3 regions of the Streptomyces sp. NPDC001507 genome follow, and region 2 is predicted to be linked to each of the others. Evidence: riboswitches for the same ligand, from Rfam matches in the RefSeq annotation. Region 2 holds a riboswitch; each other region holds the start of a gene.
The links. A riboswitch is a leader RNA that binds a small molecule or an ion and turns the genes downstream of it on or off. The one in region 2 is predicted to bind cobalamin.
Positions count from the first base shown of each region.

Region 1: it holds a riboswitch for cobalamin, as region 2 does, so the genes downstream of both, ACFY0K_RS10030 (cobalamin biosynthesis protein) here and ACFY0K_RS03555 (CbtB-domain containing protein) in region 2, are expected to answer to the same signal.
Region 3: it holds a riboswitch for cobalamin, as region 2 does, so the genes downstream of both, ACFY0K_RS07240 (prenyltransferase/squalene oxidase repeat-containing protein) here and ACFY0K_RS03555 (CbtB-domain containing protein) in region 2, are expected to answer to the same signal.

Region 1 is NZ_JBIAVV010000002.1:854,309-861,861, reverse strand. Features, by position in the region: gene ACFY0K_RS10050 (class II aldolase/adducin family protein) at 1-367, opposite strand, end outside; gene ACFY0K_RS10045 (lysozyme) at 574-1,332, shown strand; gene ACFY0K_RS10040 (anion permease) at 1,508-2,764, shown strand; gene ACFY0K_RS10035 (hypothetical protein) at 2,783-3,010, shown strand; cobalamin riboswitch at 3,167-3,307, shown strand; gene ACFY0K_RS10030 (cobalamin biosynthesis protein) at 3,408-4,358, shown strand; gene ACFY0K_RS10025 (cobyric acid synthase) at 4,355-5,866, shown strand; gene cobN (cobaltochelatase subunit CobN) at 5,863-7,553, shown strand, end outside.
Region 2 is NZ_JBIAVV010000001.1:767,681-775,233, reverse strand. Features, by position in the region: gene pgm (phosphoglucomutase (alpha-D-glucose-1,6-bisphosphate-dependent)) at 1-851, opposite strand, end outside; gene ACFY0K_RS03560 (CbtA family protein) at 1,048-1,803, opposite strand; gene ACFY0K_RS03555 (CbtB-domain containing protein) at 1,826-2,047, opposite strand; cobalamin riboswitch at 2,084-2,225, opposite strand; gene ACFY0K_RS03550 (enoyl-CoA hydratase/isomerase family protein) at 2,293-3,348, opposite strand; gene ACFY0K_RS03545 (VOC family protein) at 3,510-4,517, opposite strand; gene ACFY0K_RS03540 (alpha/beta fold hydrolase) at 4,514-5,377, opposite strand; gene ACFY0K_RS03535 (bifunctional 3-(3-hydroxy-phenyl)propionate/3-hydroxycinnamic acid hydroxylase) at 5,388-6,962, opposite strand; gene ACFY0K_RS03530 (amidohydrolase family protein) at 7,110-7,553, shown strand, end outside.
Region 3 is NZ_JBIAVV010000002.1:230,776-238,328, forward strand. Features, by position in the region: gene ACFY0K_RS07225 (ABC transporter ATP-binding protein) at 1-1,120, opposite strand, end outside; gene ACFY0K_RS07230 (energy-coupling factor transporter transmembrane component T) at 1,117-2,208, opposite strand; gene ACFY0K_RS07235 (SCO2322 family protein) at 2,402-3,034, opposite strand; gene ACFY0K_RS07240 (prenyltransferase/squalene oxidase repeat-containing protein) at 3,037-4,254, opposite strand; cobalamin riboswitch at 4,362-4,491, opposite strand; gene ACFY0K_RS07245 (antibiotic biosynthesis monooxygenase family protein) at 4,751-5,131, opposite strand; gene ACFY0K_RS07250 (hypothetical protein) at 5,288-6,328, opposite strand; gene ACFY0K_RS07255 (XRE family transcriptional regulator) at 6,595-7,176, shown strand; gene ACFY0K_RS07260 (nuclear transport factor 2 family protein) at 7,195-7,553, opposite strand, start outside.

The DNA of each region.
Region 1 (7,553 bases), on a different contig from region 2:
TGTGGACGACGGCCCCGGCGTCGGTGCTGCCGTAGACCGCGAGGTGCATCGGCAGCTCGCTGGTCGGGACCCGGGTGCCGAGCACCCGGCGGCCGGCGAGGTCGACGCCCGTCACGTCGTGCGGACCGAGCCGGTCGTAGGGCACGCCCGACGGCGTGACCAGCACGGTGTCGCCGACGCGGACGGAGACGTTGCCGGAGGTGCCGACGACCAGCCCGTCGGAGACCGCGCGGCGGGCGGTGGCGACGAGTTCGAGCCAGGCGTCCGCCTCCTCCGCGCGCGCATCCCGCCTTCGCGGCTCCGACACACCTTGTGCGCCGGCCCGTCCGTCCCGTCCGCCACGCTGGTCCCGCCGCTGTTCAGCCATGGCCCGATCCTGTCAGGCGATGCCCCAACCAGCCCGCACGGCAGGGCACTTTAGGCCGGACGTCCCGAATCCTGTAGAGCGCAAACCATCACAGAGAGGGCGATTTCCCGGCTTGGCCAGGCTTGGCCGAAGATCGCCGAGGATACGCCGATCTTCCACTAATCTCTGGACGATTTTTCCTACACGTCGCCATTCCGGGGGGAAACATGGCCCGTGACCGTATTCCGTCGTCTCGCCACCGCGTCCGCGTCCTCGCGGCGTCCGTGGCGGCGCTCGCCCTCGCGGCCGCCGCGACCGCGTTCGCCGGGACGCCCGCGTCCGCGGCGAGCCCGCCGAAGGGGCACGACGTCTCCTCGCACCAGAAGAACGTCGACTGGCCGGGCGCCCGGGCGAAGGGCGCCAGGTTCGTATACATCAAGGCCACCGAGTCCACCACCTACCGCAACCCGTACTTCGACCAGCAGTACAACGGCTCGCGCGAGGCCGGAATCAGGCGGGGCGCGTACCATTTCGCCCTGCCGGACAAGTCGTCGGGCGCCCGGCAGGCCGCGTACTTCGTGAGCCACGGCGGCACCTGGACGGCGGACGGCTGGACGCTGCCGCCCGCGCTCGACGTCGAGTACAACCCGTACGACAAGAAGCACAGGTGCTACGGGCTGAGCAGCTCCCGGATGGTCGAGTGGATCAGGTCCTTCAGTGACGAGCTGGAGCGGGAGACCGGCCGGCGGCCGGTGATCTACACGACCACGAACTGGTGGAACCTCTGCACCGGCGGCAGCAGCGCCTTCGCCGCCGACCACGCGCTGTGGATCGCCCGCCACGGCGCGGCGGACGCCGGGACACTGCCGGCCGGATGGTCGTCGTGGACCTTCTGGCAGTACGACAACAACGGCAGCCTGCCGGGTGACCAGAATCTCTTCAACGGGTCGGCGGGCCGCCTGAAGGCGTTCGCCCTGGGCCGCTGAACCAAGGGGCGACCGGGTCGCCGGACCGGAACCGGGACGGCGGCCTCGCCCCACTCCGACCTCGTTCGCCTGGAAGTCGATTTCATACACCACCACGTCCGCCCCAGTTCACCTTCCGTTCATCCAGGTTGCCTACGGTCCAACGAACAATGACCTCGAAAGATTGTTTGGGTAAATGGAAAACTTCTCGCTGATCCTCGCGATTGTGGTAGTAACCGCACTCGCGTTTGATTTCACGAACGGTTTCCACGACACCGCCAACGCGATGGCCACGACCATCTCGACCGGTGCGCTCAAGCCCAAGATCGCGGTGGCCATGTCCGCCGCGCTCAACCTGGTGGGCGCCTTCCTCTCGGTGGAGGTCGCCAACACGATCTCCAAGGGTCTCGTCGACGAGAACGGCATTCGTCCCGAGGTCATCTTCGCCGCCCTCGTCGGCGCCATCCTCTGGAATCTGGTGACCTGGCTGGTGGGCCTGCCCTCCAGTTCCTCGCACGCCCTCATGGGCGGTCTGATCGGCGCCACCGTCGCCTCCGCCGGCTTCGGCGCGGTCCACGGCGACGTGCTCGTCACCAAGGTCCTGCTCCCTGCGGTCGCCGCCCCCGTGGTCGCCGGCCTCGCGGCGGCGCTCTCCACCCGCCTCTCCTACACGCTCTCGAAGAACGCCGAGGACGAGGCCACCCGCAAGGGCTACCGCGCCGGCCAGATCGCCTCCGCCGGCCTGGTCTCGCTCGCGCACGGCACCAACGACGCGCAGAAGACGATGGGCATCATCACCCTCGCGCTGATCGCGGGCGGCTCGATCGCCCCCGGCTCGAACCCTCCCACCTGGGTCATCCTCTCCGCCGGCCTCGCCATCGCGCTCGGCACCTACATCGGCGGCTGGCGGATCATCCGCACCATGGGCACGGGCCTGACCGACCTGCAGCCGCAGCAGGGCTTCGCCGCCCAGACCAGCGCGGCCACCGCCATCCTGGCCTCCTCCCACCTCGGCTTCTCGCTCTCCACCACGCACGTCGTCTCCGGTTCCGTGATGGGCGCGGGCCTCGGCCGCAAGGGCGGCGCGGTCCGCTGGTCCACCGCGACCCGCATGATGATCGCCTGGGTGCTCACCCTCCCCGCCGCCGCGGTGGTCGGCGCGCTCGCCGAGTCCGTGACGGACCTCGGCGACTGGGGCACGGCCGCCGTCGCCGTCTTCCTCGTGGCCGCCAGTGCCGCGATCTGGAAGCTCTCCCGCCGCGAGGTCGTGGACAGCAGCAACGTCGTCGGCACCGAGGAGCCGGCCGGCGTGGTGACCGCGGCGATCGCCGCCGTTACCCCGCCGCCCGCGGGCCCGGTCACGGTCACGGACGATCTGACCGCCACCATCCCCGCCCCCGCCTCCGCATCCGCCCCGGCCGCTCCCGCGACCGACCCGGCCGCCACCGTCTGACCCCGAGGAAGAACCGACATGAACATCGACTGGGCAGCCATCGGCTCCGTCTTCGGCGTCAGCCTCGTGGCCACCGTGGGCCTGGTGGCCCTCTTCACCCTCGGCATCAAGGGCCTCTCCGCCCGCGAACGCGCCACCGCCCAGGGCGACTCCGCGGCCCTGGCCGTGACGGCCGCCTGGCTCTGCTTCGCCGCCTGCGCGGCCGCGGTGGCGTACGGCATCCACCTGATCGTGGCGAAGGCCTGACACCCCAAGGCCCGCCGCAAAGAGCCTCGTCGGCGCTCCGAAGGCTCCTCTCCGTCCGCCCGGAGAGGAGCCTTCCGCATACCCCACAGGCCCCGCCGGCCACCCGGTGTGGGCCTTCCCACACACTCCCCTCGCAGGTCAAAGGCAAGTTGACGGGTCTTCCGGGGGCGTGGTGGACTTCCGGAGCCATGTACGGCGGCAAGGGAGGAAGCCGGTGTGAATCCGGCGCGGTCCCGCCACTGTCACCGGGGTAGCGATCCCCGGAAGCCAGGAACTCCCACCGCCGTTCTCGTCGAACCAGGGCGCGGACACCCTGAGTGAGGACATAACGCCATGCGCGGCTGCCGATCGAGGTTGAGTACCCGGCCCGTCCCCGACCCCACGGCCGGCTGAGCCGATGGGTGCCGACCGCGTCTTCGCGTACGGCGCCGCCGCCGGTCTTCTCGGTGATCTGCTGCTCGGCGATCCGCGCCGTGGGCATCCGGTCGCCGTGTTCGGACGGGCGGCCGGGGCCGTGGAACGGGTGCTGTGGCGGGACCACCGCGGGTGGGGCGCGCTGCACACCGCCGTGTGCGCCGGGGGCGCCGTGGCGCTGGGTGCCGCGGCGCAGCGGGTCGTACGCCCGTCCGCCGTCGCGTCCGTCGCGCTCACGGCCGCTGCCACCTGGGCCGTCGTCGGGGGCACTTCGCTCTCCCGTGAGGCCCGGACCATCGGGCGGGCCCTGCAGACGGGTGACGTCGAGGCGGCCCGTGCCCGGCTGCCGCATCTGTGCGGGCGGGATCCGCAGGTCCTGGACGCCGACGGGATCGCCCGTGCGGTCGTGGAGTCCGTCGCCGAGAACACCAGCGACGCGGTCGTGGGGGCGCTGGTGTGGGGAGCCGTGGGGGGCGTCCCCGGGCTGCTGGGGTTCCGGGCCGTCAACACCCTGGACGCGATGGTGGGGCACAGGTCGGCCAGGTACCGGCGGTACGGATGGGCTTCGGCGCGGCTGGACGACGTGGCGGGCTGGCCGGGGGCACGGCTCACCGCCGTGCTGGCCGCGGTGGCCGGAAGCGACGCCAAGGGAGCGGTGCGGGCCTGGCGGGCCGATGCGGCGAAGCATCCGAGTCCCAACGCGGGGCCCGTGGAGGCTTCGTTCGCGGGGGCGTTGGGGGTGCGGCTCGGGGGGACGCTGTCGTATGGCGGGCGGGTCGAGCACCGGCCGGTGCTGAACGGGGAGGGGCGGGCTGTGCAGGTCGCGGACATCGGGCGGGCGGTGCGGTTGTCACGGCGGGTGGGATGGCTGGCGCTGGGGGTGAGCGCGGCGGGTGCCCTGCTGCGCGGATCGCTCTCGGGACGGGCGTCATGAACAACGGCGGTCTCCTCGTGGCCGGTACCACCTCCGATGCCGGCAAGAGCGTCGTCACGGCCGGTATCTGCCGGTGGCTGGTGCGGCAGGGCGTGAAGGTGGCACCGTTCAAGGCGCAGAACATGTCCCTCAACTCCTTCGTCACGCGCGAGGGTGCCGAGATCGGGCGGGCACAGGCCATGCAGGCGCAGGCCTGCCGGGTGGAGCCGACCGCGCTGATGAACCCGGTGCTGCTCAAGCCAGGTGGCGAGCAGAGCAGTCAGGTCGTGCTGCTGGGCAAGCCCGTCGGCGAGCTGAGCGCGCGCGGGTATCACGGCGGGCGGCAGCAGAAGCTGCTCGGGACCGTGCTCGACTGTCTCGCCGAGTTGCGGGGCACGTATGACGCGGTGATCTGTGAGGGGGCGGGCAGTCCGGCGGAGATCAACCTGCGCCGGACCGACATCGTGAATATGGGGATCGCCAGGAACGCCGGGCTGCCCGTGCTCGTGGTCGGGGACATCGACCGCGGGGGCGTCTTCGCCTCCTTCTTCGGGACCGTGGCACTGCTGTCGCCGGAGGACCAGGCCCTTGTCGCCGGGTTCCTGGTCAACAAGTTCCGGGGCGACGTCTCGCTGCTCGAACCGGGCCTCGACATGCTGCACGGGCTCACCGGGCGGCCCACCTACGGCGTCCTCCCCTTCCGGCACGGGCTCGGGATCGACGAGGAGGACGGGCTTCGGGTTTCTCTGCGGGGAACCGTCCGGGAGTCGAACACAGCCCCGCCCGTCGGGGAGGACGTGCTGCGGGTCGCCGTCTGCGCCATCCCCCTGATGTCCAACTTCACGGACGTGGACGCGCTGGCCGCCGAACCCGGCGTCGTGGTGCGGTTCGTGGACCGGGCGGAGGAACTCGCCGACGCCGACCTCGTCATCGTTCCCGGCACCCGGGGGACGGTCCGCGCCCTGGAGTGGCTGCACGAGCGGGGGCTCGCGGACCCGCTCCGGAGGCGCGCTGCCGACGGGCGGCCGGTGCTCGGCATCTGCGGTGGCTTCCAGATCCTCGGCGAGCACATCGAGGACGAGGTCGAGAGCCGCAAGGGGGCCGTCGACGGGCTCGGGGTGCTGCCCGTGCGCGTCCGGTTCGCCCGGGAGAAGACACTCACCCGGCCCGTCGGGGAGGCCCTCGGCGAGCGGGTCGAGGGGTACGAGATCCATCACGGGGTCGGCGAGGTGACCGGAGGCGAGCCGTTCCTGGACGGCTGCCGGGTCGGGCAGACCTGGGGCACGCACTGGCACGGCTCCCTGGAGTCGGACGGCTTCCGGCGGGCCTTCCTGCGCGAGGTGGCGGCCGCCGCGGGCCGCCGATTCGTGCCTGCCCCCGGCACCTCGTTCGCCGCGCTGCGCGAGGAGCAGCTCGACCGGCTCGGCGACCTGATCGAACAGCACGCGGACACGGACGCGCTCTGGCGGCTCATCGAGTCGGGCGCGCCGCAAGGACTGCCTTTCATTCCACCGGGAGCGCCCGCATGAGCACTGTGTTGTTGTTGTCGACCGCCGACACCGATCTGCTGGCGGCCCGGGCCGCCTCCGGTGCCGACTACCGGATCGGCAATCCGACGCGCGTCGACGTCGCGGAGGAGCTGCCCGCGCTGGTCGCGGGCGCGGACATCGCCGTCGTACGGCTGCTCGGCGGCAAGCGCGCCTGGGAGGACGGGCTCGCCGCGCTGAAGGCCGCCGCGATCCCGACCGTGCTGCTGGGCGGCGAGTCGGTGCCGGACGCCGAGCTGATGGCCGAGTCGTCGGTGCCGGCGGGCGTGGTCGCCGAGGCGCTCAGGTACCTCGTCGAGGGCGGCCCCGCCAACCTCACCGAGCTGGCCCGGTTCCTCTCCGACACGGTGCTGCTGACCGGCGAGGGATTCGCCGAGCCGCAGAAGATGCCCGAGTACGGCGTCCACGGCGCCCGTACCCGGCAGAGCGGCCGGCCGACGGTCGGGGTGCTCTTCTACCGGGCCCACGAGCTGAGCGGCAACACCGGCTTCGTGGACACCCTGTGCGACGCGATCGAGGCGCACGGCGCCAACGCCCTCCCGGTGTACTGCGGTTCGCTGCGCGGGGCGGACGCCGGGCTGTACGAGCTCCTCGCCGAGGCCGACGCGCTGGTCGCGACCGTGCTGGCGGCCGGCGGCGCGCACGCCTCGCAGGCCTCGGCCGGCGGCGACGAGGAGGCCTGGGACATCGGGGCGCTCGCCGACCTCGACGTGCCGGTGCTGCAGGGCCTCTGCCTGACCTCGTCGAAGAGCGCCTGGGACGAGTCCGACGCCGCCCTCTCCCCCATGGACGCGGCCATGCAGGTCGCGATCCCGGAGTTCGACGGACGGCTGATCACGGTGCCGTTCTCCTTCAAGGAGCAGGGGCCGGACGACGTCCCGGTGTACGTCGCCGACCCCGAGCGGGCCGGACGCGTCGCCGGGATCGCCGTACGGCACGCGAAGCTGAAGCACAAGCCGAACGCCGACAAAAAGCTCGCCCTGGTCTTCACCGCCTACCCGACCAAGCACTCCCGGGTCGGCAACGCGGTCGGCCTCGACACGCCCGCCTCGGCGGTACGGGTGCTGGACGCGCTGCGGGACGCCGGATACGTGGTCGAAGGTCACCCCGACGACGGCGACGAGCTGATCCACCGGCTCATCAACGCCGGTGGCCACGACGTCGAATGGCTCACCGAGGAGCAGCTGGCCGTCGCGCCCGCGCGGGTGCCGCTCGCCGACTACCGGGCGTGGTTCGAGAAGCTCGACCCGGAGCTCAGGGACGCGATGACGCGGGCGTGGGGTGAGCCGCCGGGCTCGCTGTACGTCGACGGCGAGGACATCGTGCTGGCCTCCCTGCAGTTCGGGAACGTCGTCGTGATGATCCAGCCGCCGCGCGGGTTCGGCGAGAACCCGATCGCGATCTACCACGACCCGGACATGCCGCCGTCGCACCACTACATGGCGGCGTACCGGTGGCTCGACGACTCCTTCGGCGCCGACGCGATCGTGCACATGGGCAAGCACGGCACGATGGAGTGGCTGCCAGGCAAGGGCCTCGGCCTGAGCGCCGGTTGCGCGCCGGACGCCGTGCTCGGCGACCTGCCGCTGGTCTACCCATTCATCGTCAACGACCCCGGCGAGGGCACCCAGGCCAAGCGGCGCGGGCACGCCACGGTCGTCGACCACCT
Region 2 (7,553 bases):
GGCGACGAGCAGTCCATGCGGATCTTGCCGTCCCAGTCCAGCGTCATGAACCGCCAGGTGGGGTCGGTGTACGGGTTGACCACGGTGAGGTCGAGGCCGTGCCGTTCGGCGATCCGGCCCCAGTAGGCGACGGAGGCGCCGCCGAGCGGGTCGGCGCCGATGCGCAGCCCGGAGGCCCGGACGGCGTCGAGGTCGAGGACGCTGGGCAGGTCGTCGACGTACACGCCCATGAAGTCGTAGCGGCCGGTGGCCGGCGCGGCGAGCGCACGCTCGTAGGGGATGCGCTGTACGTCCTTCATGCCGCCGGCGATGATCTGGTTGGCGCGGTCCTGGATCCAGGAGGTGGCGTCGGAGGCGGCGGGGCCGCCGCTGGGCGGGTTGTACTTGAAGCCGCCGTCGGCGGGCGGGTTGTGCGAGGGGGTGACCACGACGCCGTCCGCGAGGCCGGTGGTGCGGCCGCGGTTGTGGGTGAGGATGGCGTGCGAGACGGCGGGGGTGGGGGTGTAGCCGTCGGCGCTGTCGACGAGGACGGTCACGTCGTTGGCGGCGAACACCTCAAGGGCGGTGACCTTGGCGGGCTCGGAGAGGGCGTGGGTGTCGGCGCCCAGGAAGAGCGGGCCGTCGGTGCCCTGGCCGCTCCGGTACTCGCAGATGGCCTGGCTGGTGGCGGCGATGTGGTCCTCGTTGAACGCGGTCGTCAGCGACGATCCGCGGTGTCCCGAGGTGCCGAAGGCCACCCGCTGGCCCGGGTCGGACGGGTCGGGGTGCAGCGCGTAGTAGGCCGTGACCAGCCGGGCCACGTCGACGAGGTCCTCCGGAGCCGCCGGCCGGCCCGCTCGCTCATGCGGCATGAGTCCACTTCCTCCGCAGTCGTTGATCGATCGCTCGCCGTCCATCTTTCCCTGTCAGCGGTCACGAACGCGAGTGCGGCACCGGCCGCGCACCGAAGACACGGCGGGTTCAGGGCCGGTTCACAGCGGACGTACCGCCAAGGGCCCCCCGGACGGTTCCGGCGGGCCCTCTCGTGTCGGTGTGGTGTGGTGGCGGTCAGTGCGGAGCGGGCACCGTGCGCGCGGCGGCCGGGGCCTTCGCGGGCTTCGGGTTGAGGACGCGCTCGGCCAGCTCGCCGAAGAGCAGGCCGAATCCGCCCCAGAGCACCAGCTGGATGGCGAGTGCCGAGAGCCGGAACCGCCACAGCAGGGTGGCCGGGAAGTCCGCCGGCACCTCGTTCACGACCGGCAGGAACTGGTAGGCCAGCCCGATGACGACGGCGAACGCGGCCACCGCGAGGACGGTCGCCCACCAGGTGCCCAGCCGCGGCTGGAGCCGTTTGCCGAGGATGGTGGCGGCGACCGCGAGCAGCACGCTGAGGAGCATCATCAGGAAGTACAGCGTGGTCCGCTTGCCGATGGTGTCCGGGTCGCCCACCGACGGCGGGTTGGCCGGGTACTTCAGGAACGGCACGACGTACACGGCGGCCAGGGCGCAGCCGGACAGCAGCATCGCCGTCGCCCGCGGCGAGAATCTGCCGACGCGGCCGAGGGCGAAGCAGTAGGCCAGGGCGGCGATGCCGCCGAAGGCGACGCCGTAGACGAGGACGCCGGTGGCGAGGCCGGCGGTGGACTGCAGGGAGCGGGAGACGACCTCCATCTCGTGCTCGTGCGCGTGGGCGTCCTCGAAGCCGATCGCCTTGTCGACGTTCGGCTCGCCGAGCAGGTAGGCGGCGACGAGGGCGAGCAGGCCGGCGGCCAGGCCGGCGAGCATGCCCCGCACCAGGAGGTTCCGGACCGTTGCGGAGTTCATGGGTGGTACGGCGCCCCTCGCGTCAGTGGCAGGGGAAGCCGAGCAGGTGGCGGGCGTCGTGCACCCACTCGTGGACGTCCGTGCCGCTGAACACGGAGGTGGCGCCCTGTTCGGCGCCGACGAAGTAGAGCAGGACCAGCATCAGGATGCCGAAGAAGACCGCCCAGGGAGCTATCGCGGACAGCGGCAGCTTGGCGGGAACGGCGGGGGTGTTGGCGGTCGGCGGAGCGACGGTCTGCGCCATGGCAGGACCTCCTCTGGGAGTTCGCGTCCCAACTCGGTGGTGCACAGGACGACGGCCACGGGTCTGACTCACGAGCAGCTGCGGGGCTCTCGCATACAGTGGCGCGACCGTTCCGGATTCCCACCGGCTTCCGTCTCGCCGTCGTCGATATCGGACAGACCGTACCGCGTGTCAGGAGCACGGCCAAGACCGCACCATCAGGCGTGATCTTCGTCTCGCACCTGATGGGCGGGTGGTCGAGCGGGTCAGGGGGGTGGGGCGAGGCCCAGTTCGCGGTCGCCGAGCGGGGCGAAGAAGCGGTCGACGTCGGCGTCGGTGACCTCGGTGAGGGTGGCCGGGGACCAGTGCGGGGTGCGGTCCTTGTCGACGACCTGGGCGCGGATGCCCTCCACCAGGTCATGGGTGGCGAGGGTCGCGCAGGAGACGCGGTACTCCTGGTCCAGGACCCGTTCCAGGGTGCCGAGTCCGCGGGCCCGGCGCAGCGCGGCCAGCGTGACCTTCAGGGCGGTGGGCGACCTGGTGAGCAGGGTGTCCGCCGCCTCCTTGGCCGCCGGGTCGCCGTGCGCGAGCAGCCGTTGGACGATCTCCTCGACGGTGCCGGCCGCGTAGCAGGCGTCGATCCACGCGCGGTGCCCGGCCAACTCGCCGTCGGGTGCCTGCCGTACCCGCCGGGCGAGCGCCTCGGGCACGGGCAGGGTGGCGAGGTCGGCGACGAACGCGGGGATCGCGCCGGACGGCATGGAGTGGTCGGCGAGTCCGCAGAGCACGGCGTCGGCGGCGCCGATCGAGGCGCCGGTCAGGGCGAGATGGGTACCGAGTTCGCCGGGGGCGCGGCCGAGCAGATACGTGCCGCCGACGTCGGGCACGAAGCCGATCCCGGTCTCCGGCATGGCGATCCGCGACCGCTCGGTGGCGATCCGGACACTGCCGTGCGCCGAGACGCCGACCCCGCCGCCCATCACGATGCCGTCCATGAGCGCGACGTACGGCTTGGGGAACCTGGCGATGCGGGCGTTGAGACGGTACTCGTCCCGCCAGAACGCGGCCGCGGCCGAGCCGTCGCCGTCCCGGGCGTCGTCGTGGACGGCGCGGATGTCCCCGCCCGCGCACAGGCCGCGCTCCCCCGCGCCGGTGATGACGACGGTCTGGACGGCGGGGTCCTGTTCGCACTCCGTGAGCGCCTCGTCGATGCGGCGCACCATGGCGTGGGACAGTGCGTTGATGGCCTTCGGCCGGTTGAGCGTGAGGTGCGCGGCCCGTCCGTCGACGTGCAGCAGGACGTGTTCGTCGGCGCCGGTCATCCGGACACCTCCGCCGGGCCGTCGGCCGCGATGAGGCGCATGATCTCGTCGGTTCCTTCCGGGATCGAGTGGACGCGTGGGTCATGGACGATCTTCTCGTGTCCGCCGCGTCCGGAGCACGCCGACCCGGTCCCAGGTCCGTCAGGTGCCGGCGGCCGGTGTCAGTCGTCGGGGATGCCGGTTCCGCCGAGTGCGGGGACGGTCCTCTCCGGGTGGAGCAGGGAGCGGGCTCCGAAGCGGAACTGGTCGAGCCTGTCGAGGACGGTCCGGCCGACCGGGGTGTGGCCCCAGATGCTGATGCCCTGGTGGGTGCTGGGTTCCCAGGTGGACTCGTCGATGACGATCGGCTTCCAGCCGACCTCCCACTCGAAGCCGGACGGGGTGCGGGCGTAGTAGGAGAGTTCCTTGTCGTTGGTGTGCTGCCCGACGGACAGGGCCATGTCGAAGCCGAGTTCGTGGACGCGCTGGTAGCTGCGGGCGAGGTCGTCCAGGCTTGCGCACTGGATGTTGAGGTGCTGGACGCGGGTGCGGACGGGGTCGATCGGCAGGCCGCGGACGGCGGCGACGGCGATGGAGTGGTGGCGTTCGTTGACGCGCAGGAAGCGGATCCTGAGTTTGACGCCGCTGATGGTCTCGTCGATGTAGTCGGTGAGGCGGGCGTCGAAGACGGTGCTGAAGTAGCCGCGCATCACGGCGGGTCTGGCCGAGGTGATGGCGACGTGGCCCATCCCGAAGGCGCCGGTGACCCAGCCGGACGCGAGCATGCGCAGGGGCTCCGCAGTGGTGACCGGGGTGGTGTGGATCTCCTGGGTGATGCCCTTGGGTCCGGGGAAGCGGAGGAGTCGTTCGACGCCCCGCTGCTTCGCCTCCTCGGCGGTGCCCTGGACCACGGGGACGCCGTGGGCGCGGACCCGGGACTCGATCTGTTCGAAGGTGGTGTGGTCGTCGAGGTGCCAGCCGACCGCGACCACGTCCTCGGCGGGCCCTCGCCGCAGCAGGAAGCGGCACTCGTGGCCGTCGAGGCGGAACCGCATCAGACCGGTGTCGAGGTCGTCGTGGTGCATGCCGATGGCGTCGGTGCCGAAGCGGCGCCAGTCGGCGAACCGGTTCGTCTCGATGACGACGTAGCCGAGGCGGACGGAGCCGAAGACGTCGGGCCGCGGGTTCATCGCCGGCCTGCCAGGAAGTCCGCGCACAGCCTGTTGAACAGTTCGGCACGCTCCCACTGCACCCAGTGCCCGGTGTTCGCCACCAGGTACAGGTCGCAGTTGGGCAGCCGGCCGGCCAGCATCCGGCCCCCGGAGGGCCGGTTGACCTTGTCCGCGGCACCCCACAGCACCAGGGTCGGCACGGGCAGCCGCGCCAGGCGCCGGTCGCGGGTGAAGTCCGTCTGCCACAGGGTGCGCAGGGACCTGGGACGGGTCAGCGGCGGGTTCGCGACGACCTCGGGGTCGATGCTGTCCTGATAGCGGGAGTCGATGACCGAGTCGGGCACCTCGGCCGCGTTGAAGACGAGGTGGTTGCGGATGAACTTCTCCAGCTTCGGCCGCGAAGGGCCCTCCCCCGTGTAGTAGTTGAGGAGGCTGGTGAGGCCGGGGGTGGGCAGGGTGCGGGTGGTGCCGATGCCGCCGGGACCCATCAGAACCATGCGGTCGACCCGGTCGGGGGTGTCCAGGGCGAGGCGCAGCGCGCAGGCGCCGCCGTAGGAGTTGCCGACCAGGTGGGCCTTTTCCAGGCCCAGTCGGTCCAGTACCCCCCGGATGTGGTCGGCGAGGTGGCCGAACGGGTCCGTGCCGTCGACGCCCTTGGTGCTGCGGCCGTAGCCGGGCAGGTCGGGGACGACGACCCGGTACTCCTTGGCCAGTTCGGCGATGTTGCGGCTGTAGTTGGAGACTCCCGAGGCGCCGGGGCCGCCGCCGTGCAGCAGCAGCACGGGCGGGCCGTCGCCGGTCTCCGCGACGAAGATCTTCTTGCCTGCGACGTCGAGCAGGGACTCGTGCATCGGCGGCAGCGCGGTCTGTGGGGTCATGGGGCGGTCCTCACTGGGCGGAGACGGCGGCGGGCGGCGGCGCGGGCGCGAACCCGGCCGGTGGCGGCGGGAGCCGGGTGCCGGCAGGTGCGGCGGCGTAGACGTAGGCGTCGGGGCGCAGGGCGAGCGTGGCCACGGCGCGCCCGGCCAGCCAGGGCAGCAGCACGCCGTCGCTGTCGACGACCGCACCCTCGGCCGGACGCGAGCCCGGGGGCAGGACGGCCAGCGAGGGCACACCCTCCCACTCGGGCTGCGCCCGGGGCACGCCGAGGTGCAGCAGCAGCCAGCGGCCGCCGAGCACGTCGTCCAGCCGGACCCGTTCCCCGTCGGGGCCGGTCACCCAGGGCTGCGGGATCTGGTGCCCGGAGGCCTTGGTGCGGGGGCGGGCCTGGAAGCCCTGCGCGTAGGACGCGACCGGTATCCAGTTGGAGTCCACCAGCCGGGAAGCAAGACCCGGCACCCGGCGGATCGACCGCAGCACGCCGTTGCGGGCCCGGGCCACGGGAAGCCGGCGTTCGGTGATGAGCCGGCCGACGAAGACCGCCCGCCGGGTCACCTCCTTCACGTGCGGCTTGCGCTCTGCCTCGTAGGAGTCGAGCAGGCTCTCCGGCAGCTCGCCCCGCAGCACGGCGGCCAGCTTCCAGCACAGGTTGGCCGCGTCCCGTACCCCCGCCGCCATGCCCTGCCCGATCCACGGCGGCATCGCGTGCGCGGCGTCCCCGGCCAGGAAGACCCGGCCCACCCGGAACCGGGCGGCGAAGCGGACGTGATGGCTGTACACGGTGGCCCGGAGGATCTTGATCTGGTCCCGGCCGATGCCGTACCGGGACACCATCGCGTAGATCGCGTCGTCGCCGCTCATCCGCTTCTCGTCGTCGCCGGGCAGGACCGGGAACTCCCAGCGGTGGTGGCCCAGCGGTGTCGGGCAGTCCACCGCCGGGCGCGCCGGGTCGCAGCGGAACCGCAGCCGGTCGTGGTCCGGCCACGGCCTGAGCATCTCCGTGTCGACGACCACCCAGCGGTCCTCGTACGTCCGCCCCTCGTACCCCACGTTCAGCTGGGCCCGGGTGAGGCTGGAGCCGCCGTCGGCCGCGATGACGTACCGCGCGCGCAGCCGTCGTAGCGAGTCGTCGGCACCGGCCACCGTCAGTTCGACGCCGTCCGCGTCCTGACGCAGCCGCAGGCACTCGTGGCGGAGCAGCACCGACACGTTCGGATAGCGGTCGACGCCCTCGCGCAGGACCTGCTCCAGTGCGGGCTGGTAGAGGAACATCTGCGGCGGATGGCCGTGGCCGCGCGGGGCCGGGCAGGCGCTGAGGAAGGTGCGGCCCCGCGCGTCGACGAAGTCCAGCGGCCGCTCGGCGAGCATGTCCAGCTTCAGCCGCTCGGCCAGGCCGATGCGCTGCCAGATCCGGATGACCTCCTCGTCCGTGGAGATCGCCCGTGCCCGGGAGTAGACGTCGGCCTCCCGCTCCACCACCACGACCCTGAGGCCCGTCCCGCCCAGCAGGTTGGCCGCGGTCACCCCCGTGGGTCCGAAGCCGATCACCGCCACGTCGTAGGCGTCGTCGTCGGCTCCGTTCACGGCTCTCGCCTCACTGCTCACCCGGCCACCTCATGTCGTTCCTGTCGCGGCTCTTTGCTGTAGCGTTTGTTCCAATTGGAATGTCCACTACGGTAAGCAGGCCGTCGAAGGGCGGTCAAGTGCCGTCACGAGGGGAAAGGCACTCCCATGAACAGCGCATCCCGCCGCATCGACGTCCACCAGCACCTGATCCCGCCCTTCTACCGGGACGCCCTGGCCGGACACGGGATCGCGGAGGCGGGCGGTCGCGCACTGCCCGCCTGGAGCCCCGAGGCGGCGCTGGAGCAGATGGATCTGCTCGGCACCGAGACGGCGATCCTGTCCGTCTCCACGCCGGGCACCGGATTCCTCGCCGACTCCGGCGAGGCCGCCGCCATGGCCGGGCGGCTGAACGACTTCTCCGCCGCGCTCGCCGCCGGGCACCCGACCCGCTTCGGGTGGTTCGCCACCGTGCCGCTGCCGGACGCCGCCGCGGCGGCCCGGGAGGCCGAACGGTCGCTGGCCGGGCTCGGCGCCGACGGCGTCACCCTGCTCGCCAACACCGCGGGCGACTATCTCGGGGCCGACGGCCAGGACGCCCTGTGGCGGGTG
Region 3 (7,553 bases), on a different contig from region 2:
CACGGGGTTCCTGCGGGACCAGCCCGACCAGGCGTACGAGGTCGCGCGGGCGGGTGCGGTGCGGGGCCGCGCCGCCGACCCGGACCGTGCCGGAGCCCGGTTCGACGAGCCCGACCAGGGCGCCCAGCAGCGTGGACTTCCCGGCGCCGTTGCGCCCCATGAGGGCGACGGTCTCCCCGGCGGCGACGGTGAGATCCACGCCCCGCAGCGCGTCGACCCGGCCCCGGCGGACGCCGAGGGAGCGCACCTCGGCGAGGGGAGCCGCGGGACCGGTGGCGGCCCGCTGCTCCGGGACCCGCCCGGCGAGCCGCTCCCGCAGCCCGGTCGCCGTCGCCCGGCGCCGGGCGTCCCGCACCGTCATCGGCAGCGGCGACCACCCGGCCAGCCGCCCCAGCTCCACCACCGGCGGGCACACCGGCGACACGGCCATCACCTCGGCGGGCGTCCCGCACACCGGCGCGGCCCCGTCCCCCGGGAGCAGCACGACCCGGTCGGCGTACTGCACGACCCGCTCCAGCCGGTGCTCGGCCAGCAGCACCGTCGTGCCCAGGTCGTGCACCAGCCGCTGGAGCACGGCCAGCACCTCCTCGGCGGCGGCCGGATCGAGCGCGGAGGTCGGCTCGTCGAGCACCAGGACCGCGGGATGCGGGGTGAGCACCGACCCGATCGCGACCCGCTGCCGCTGCCCGCCGGAGAGCGTGGCGATCGCCCGGTCCCGCAGCTCGGCGAGCCCCAGCAGATCCAGCGTCTCCTCCACCCGCCGCCGCATCACCGCCGGGGCGATCCCCAGCGACTCCATCCCGTAGGCGAGTTCGTCCTCCACCGTGTCGGTCACGAAGTGGGCGAGCGGATCCTGACCCACCGTGCCCACCACATCGGCGAGTTCACGCGGCCGGTGGCTGCGGGTGTCCCGGCCGGCCACCGTCACCCGGCCGCGCAGGGTGCCGCCGGTGAAGTGCGGCACGAGCCCGCTCACCGAGTTCAGCACCGTCGACTTCCCGGTCCCGGACGGGCCCACCAGCAGGACGAGTTCACCCTCCGGCACCTCGAAGTCGACGCCCTGGACGGCGGGCCCGGCCGCGCCCTCGTACGTCACGGAGACGTCCTCGAAGCGGATCACGACGGCTCCTTCGGCACGGCGAGGGCGGGCAGCAGACCGAGCAGCACGGCGGCCGCGGGCCACAGCGGAAGCGTGGGGGAGACCAGCGGTACGACACCGGGCTGCAGGGCGGCGGGATCGCGGACGGACGCCAGGGTGAGCAGGGCGGCGACGGCGGCGCCCGCACCGGACACCAGCCAGGCCCGCGCGTCCCACGGGTCCGGCCGGTACCGGGTGCGCGGCGAACGCCGGCCGCCGAGCCGCAGCCCCGCCAGCGCGGCGGCCACCCCGGCCAGCAGCACGGGCAGCCCGTAGCCGCCGCCCTCGGTGGTGAGCAGCCCGTACAGCCCCGCGCAGACGCCGAGCAGGCCGCCGAGGGTGAGCGCGGCCGTCGTACGGCGGACCCGGGCCGGGACGTCGGCGCTGCGGCCGTACCCGCGTGCGTCCATGGCGGCGGCCAGGGCGACCGACCGCTCCAACGCGCCCTCCAGCACCGGGAGGGCGACCTGGAGCAGGCCACGCAGGCCGGAGTCGGGCCGGCCGCGCAGCCGCCGGGCGGCCCGCAGCCGCTGCACGTCGGCGACCAGGTGCGGTGCGAAGGTGAGCGCGACGACGACGGCCACGCCCAGCTCGTACAGGGCGCCGGGCAGGGACTTGAGCAGCCGGGCCGGGTTGGCGAGCGCGTTCGCGGCACCGACGCAGATGAGGAGGGTGGCGATCCGGAGCCCGTCGTAGAGCGCGAAGACGAGCGCCTCGGCCGTGACCTTCCCGCCGAGGCGGATGCCCTGGGCCCAGTGCGGGAGCGGGATCTCGGGGAGGGTGACGAGGGTGTGCGCGCCGGGGACGGGCGAGCCGAGGAAGACGGTGAACGCGAGCCGCACGACCAGCACGGCGATACCGAGCCTGGCGAACGCGCCGTAGGAGCGGGACCAGGGCGCGCTCCGGCTGCGGCAGGCGGCCACGACGTAACCGGTGACGGTGATGAGCAGCCCGAGCACAAGCGGGTTGGTCGTCCGCGACGCGGCGACCCCGAGCGAGAGGGACCAGAGCCACCAGGCGCCGGGGTGGACGGGGGAGCGGCGCTGCTGCCGGGGCACGGGGCCCGTCACTCGCCCGCGCTTACGGGGTGCCACCCCAGCAGCACGACTGCCCGCGGCTGGGACGTGCCCCGTAAGGGGCGCGGGGAACTGCGCGAGCAACCCCGACCGGCCCGCGGTGGCACGACTGCCCGCGGCTGGGGCGTGCCCTGTCAGGGGCGCGGGGAACTGCGCGGGCAACCCCCACCGGCCCGCGCTGTGGCGCTCACGCATTCTTCCGCCGCCGTGCCTGCCAGACGGCACCCGCGGCCACCACGACGACCACTCCCACGCCGGCCGCCAGGCCAACCGACGGCCCGCCGTCCGACGTGCCCCCGGCCGCCCCCGCCCCTGCCGTCACCTTCTCGCCGCACCCCCGCGCCGGATACCCCCCGATCGCACACAACAACGCGTTCGTGTCGTACCGCAGCGGCTTCGCCACCGTCGCCAGGGCGTTCGCCGTCGTCGCGTCCTCGGGGACCACCGCGCAGGCGGTGCGCCGCGCGGGCGGCTTCTCTCCGGCGGGCGCGTCCGCCGCCGTGCCGAAGTCGACGACCAGCGCCACCCGCTTCCGGCCCCCGACGGCACGCGTGTCCGCGCAGATCGTGCCGAAGCCGGCCGTGCCGCGCGGCTGCGACGCGTCCGACGAGTCCTCGCTCACCGCGAAACGGAAGCCCTCGACCGAGCCGTCGCCGGGCCGCGCGGTCGAGGGGCCCTGCGTGGCGTACGTCCAGCGCGCGCCGTCCCGCTCCCAGAAGGACCAGTAGCGGTAGCCGGTGGCCGCCGCCGGCCCCGCGGCCGTCGCGCACAGCGTCAGCGCGGCCAGGAGCAGCAGCCCCGCACGGCGGACCGCGGTCACGGTCACAGCTGCTGCTGCTTCCGGCGGCCGCTGAACAGGAAGCCGATGCCGACACCGGCGACGAGCCCGGTACCGACGATCCACCACACGCTGTTGCCCGACTTCTTCTCCTCGGCGTGCTTCGCGACAGCGCCGGCGGCCCGCGGCGCCGGTCCCGTCGCGTTCAGCGCCGTCACCAGGTTCGTGCCGCCGAAGTCCCGCGGGTCCGCACCCATCGCGTGTGCGGCGAGGATCAGTTCGGCGTAGGCCGCGGGCCCGCTCTGCTCCGCCCACGGCGCGGCGTGCGCCTCCAGCCAGGCGTACGGCTTCTTCGCCTGCCCGGTCCAGCCCTGCGCGGCCAGGGCGACGACCGCGTCGGCGGTGTTGCCGTAGTCCGGCTGGGGCTCGGCACCGGCGAGCGCGGAGACGAGGTGGCCGCTCTTCGACATGGCGTCCGCCAGGTACGCGGCGCCGTTGCGGGCCACCTCCTCCCGCGTGCGCGCCGTGCCGGAGCCGGCGCAGGCGGGATCCTTCGCCCGGGCCTTGCCGGCCGTCGTCACGAACCCCTTGCCGAGGGCCCCGAGCACCCCGGCCGCGGTCGCGTCCGCGTTGGCGGCCAGCTTCCCCTGCTTGTCCGGCTGGTAGGCGAGGGCACCGCCGCCGTCCTGGCCGCACGGGAGGGACCACTTGGCGAGGAGGTCGTACGGCGACCTGTCCGCGCTCGCGCCGGCCGCCGCGAGCGCGCCCACGACCACGCCGGTGGAGTTGGTGTCACTGGGCGAGCCGGGGGTGTAGCCCCAGCCGCCGTCCTTGTTCTGCACCGACTTCAGCCAGCTCACCGCCCTGGTCGCGGCGGCGTCGCGCCCGCCGACCGCCTTCAGCGCCTGTACGGCGGCGGCCGTGCTGTTCGTGTCGACCGTCACCTTGGCGTCGCAGGCCGCCGCCGGCGCCGCGCGGAAGGCGGCGAACGCGCCGTTCGCGCACTGCTGCCCGGCCAGCCAGTCCACCGCCTTCGCGGCCGGGGTCACCCCCACCGCACGCTGGGCCAGCAGGGCGAGGGACTGGCGCCAGACGCCGTCGAACTTGGGGTCCGAACCGCCGTACAGCCCCGACGGAAGCACCGACGACGCGGACGGCGACGGGGACGTGGTGCCGGCGGCCAGCGCGGTCGTCGCGGGCATGGCGGCACCGATGACGGCGGTGGCGGCCAGCGCCCCGGCGGTGCGGCGGAGGACGGTCATGATCGGCGGGTGCCTCTCCCTGCGGGGAGCCGGGCAGCGCGGGAGACCCCGGCGGCTCGGCTCCGTAACCTCGACGGTGCCGTGCGACGACGGGCGCCGGCGCACATGAGCCGATCAACGTCCCGGGCGCGGCGGTCCGGCTTGCCACGGCAGGTGGCTCACGGTTGCGGGTCAGCGCCGGAATTGCACCGGCTTCCCCCCGTACGGGTGATGACGACCCGGCTACTTTACCGGCCGCCCCGAGGAAGCTGAGAGGGGGCTGTGCGGGGACCGTTCCGTCAGGGTCGCGCCATGACGGGGAGACTGCTCGGGGCGGGGCGTGCACGGAGCGGCTGTCCGGACCGACCCTGCTCACGGCCCCGCTCGCCGAGCCCGGCGGACCGACCGAGGACGGACCGACGGCGGCCCTGCGCCGGCGCGCGGCCCATCCGGCGATGAGCCGAGCGGAAGTCGAAGTGCCGGACAGGGACGGCCAGTTGATACGGTCGGTCGCCTTCTAGCGTTCTGGCGCCGTCTCCGCGGACTGCCCCCGCGTGAAGCCGTGGCTCCGCTCCACCTTCGCCACGTGCAGGGTGTAGCTCTCGTACCACTCGGCCCGCCCGCGCCGCTGCGCCGCGCGGTGCTCGGCGTCGGTCCGCCACCGGGTGAGGGCGTCGGCGTCGCGGAAGTACCCGACGGTGATACCCAGCCCGCCGGGGGTCTGCGCGTGGTCCATCCCCAGGTACCCCGGGATGTCCTTCACCAGTTCCTCCATGCGCGCGTTGGTCTCGCCGTAGCCGCTCTGGTCCTGGGTCCGGATCGTGGTGAAGACGGCCACGTAGTACGGGGGTTCATAGGCCTGGACGGGCACGACGGACGCTTCGGGGTGATCGCTCATGGCCGCACCGTAGAGCGGAACATGCCCGGTGATCCAGCGCCTTTCGGGGCAGCGTCCCGTAAGGGGCGCTGGGGGTACCCCGGCCGAAGGCCGGGGGAGGAACAGGACGGCGCCGCAGCCGGCTGACGGCACCTCGCGGCACTTCCGGCGGAGCGTTCAAGCCGCGTCCGCGAGCGGCGCGATGCCCACCGACAGATGGCGGCCCATGCGGCGCAGCGCGTCGTCGCAGGCGTCCGGGGTCTCGCCCACCGCCACCCACAGGGCCAGCCGGTCGGCGGCGGTGGCGTGCGGGCCCGCGGTGACGTGGTTGCCGGTGTGCTGGGTGAGGAGCATGCGGTCGGCGCCGGGCTCGTGGGCGGCGTCGGGGGAGAGGTCCAGGTGGTCGAGGCGGCCGGTGGCGGCCGGGTACGCGAACTGGATCGCGGCCGCCCGCTGCCGGGTGGGCGTCGTGTCGGGCACCTCGCCGGTGGCGAGGGCGGCCGCGGCCCGGGCGAGGTCGACGCCGGTGGCCCGTCTGACGAGGAGCGGGATCAGGTCGCCCGGGAGGTGCGGGGCGACGTCGGTGACCCGGGGGCCGCGGTCGGTGAGGGTGAGGCCGATGTGCAGGACACCCCGGTCGAGACCGAGGGCGTGCACGGTGCGGTCGACGGCGAGGCGCAGGAAACGGTTGTGCAGCAGGCCGTCGTGGGCGTGCACGGTGTGCCGGAGCGGCTGCCGGGCGGGCGCCGGGCCCAGGGCCGTACGGGTGATGGCGGCGATGCGGATCTCGCCGTCGAGGACGACCGTCTCGGCCGAGACGCGGGGCGTGCCGGGGTCGTCGGGGCCGCCGGTGGGAACGGTGTGGGCGGACAGCAGCGCGTGCAGTGCGGGCGGGTCGGTACAGGCCTCGGCCGCGGCGAGGGAGGGGCCGGGCAGCCCCAACTGCCCGGCGATCCTCGCGGCGGCGACCGCGTACTCGCCCGAGAAGGTCAGCACGCCGCGGACTCTGTGCCGGGCCGCGAACCGAACCACCGCCGACGCCGTCGCGCCGCCTTTGCCGGGGTCCGCCGCGAGTCGTCCGGCCAGGCACGGCTGTGCCCAGGCGGGCGGCGCGGCGTCCACCAGCAGCACCGGGCGGGCCGCGGCGACACGCGCCAGCACGAACTCGTCGTACGCGCAACGGCGTCCGGCGCCGAGGAGCAGGACGGGCTGCGGCATCGGTTCGCCTCACCTTCCGGGGAGGAGGCGGGGCGGCTGGTCGCCCCGGATGCCGCTCCCCCATAGGCGGCACCCGGGGCGGGTCGGTTCGACCGTGGCCTGGTGACGTGATCCTTTCCTGTTGAACCGTCATATGTCAACAATTGCTGCCTACTTGTGCAGTGGTACTTGTCATGTCTGGTGGGCGGGACCGGTGATTCGATAGCCTCGCGTCTGCCCGGCCCGCTAGGTCGGCCGGCCGATCACGCGTGTGCAGGGGGACCTTGGTGAGTGACGCCCATGCCCCGCTGACCGGCGTACTGGAGCGGCTCGGGGAGCTGACCGGACGCCCCGGACGGCTCTGCGAGGTCCTGGACGTGGCCGACCTGTCGTACCGCACCGGCATTCCGGTCGGGGTGGTCGCCGAACTCCTCGCGGGCGGGCCCGCGCCCGAGGCGGGGCTCGCCGAACGGGTCCGGCAGCGGCTGGACTTCATCCGCGAGAACCGACGCCGGCCGGACGGCAAGCGGTACTCGCTGGGCGAGCTCGCGGCGATCGCCGGCACCAGCAGGCAGTGGCTGAGCGAGTGGCGCAAGAGCGGGCTGCCGAGCCTCGAACACACCGACCGGCTGCGGCGGTTCTTCGGCCTCCCGCCCGGCTTCTTCACCGCCGACGAGCCCGAGGCGCTGTACGAGGCCCTCCAGCCGGTGCTGCAGGGCCTGCAGGCCCAGGCCGACCCGCTCTCCCGCCTCCGCGAGAGCGGCCTCGTCCGCCTCGCTGCCCGGGCCCCCCACATGAACCCCCGTCAACTCGCCACCCTCGCCGACCTCGCGGAGATGCTCATCACGGCCGAGAGCGCGGTCAACTGAGTTTCCCGCAGGCGTGCTTCAGCCACTCGCCAGGGGAGTCGGCCCACCGAACGGCAGCACCAGGGACCGGGACGCGAGCAGCCATCGCCCGTCGACGCGCCGGAACCGGTCGTCGTAGTGACCGACCTGGACGGGCGGCCCGGCCGGAACCGTTCCGCCGCCGGATCCCCCCTCGCGTCCCGTGGGGTGACCGTCGACCCGGTACGTCTGGAAGTACGACGTCGCGGTCGCCGTGTCCGGTCCCGTCACCGTGACGAGGATGTTGGACATCACACGCCGGGAGAGGCGGCCCGGCGGCCGGGAGCCGAAGTAGGCGGCGAGTGCCGACCGCCCCTCGGCCCGCCGCCCGTCCCCGGGCGGCGGCCACTCCCACCACC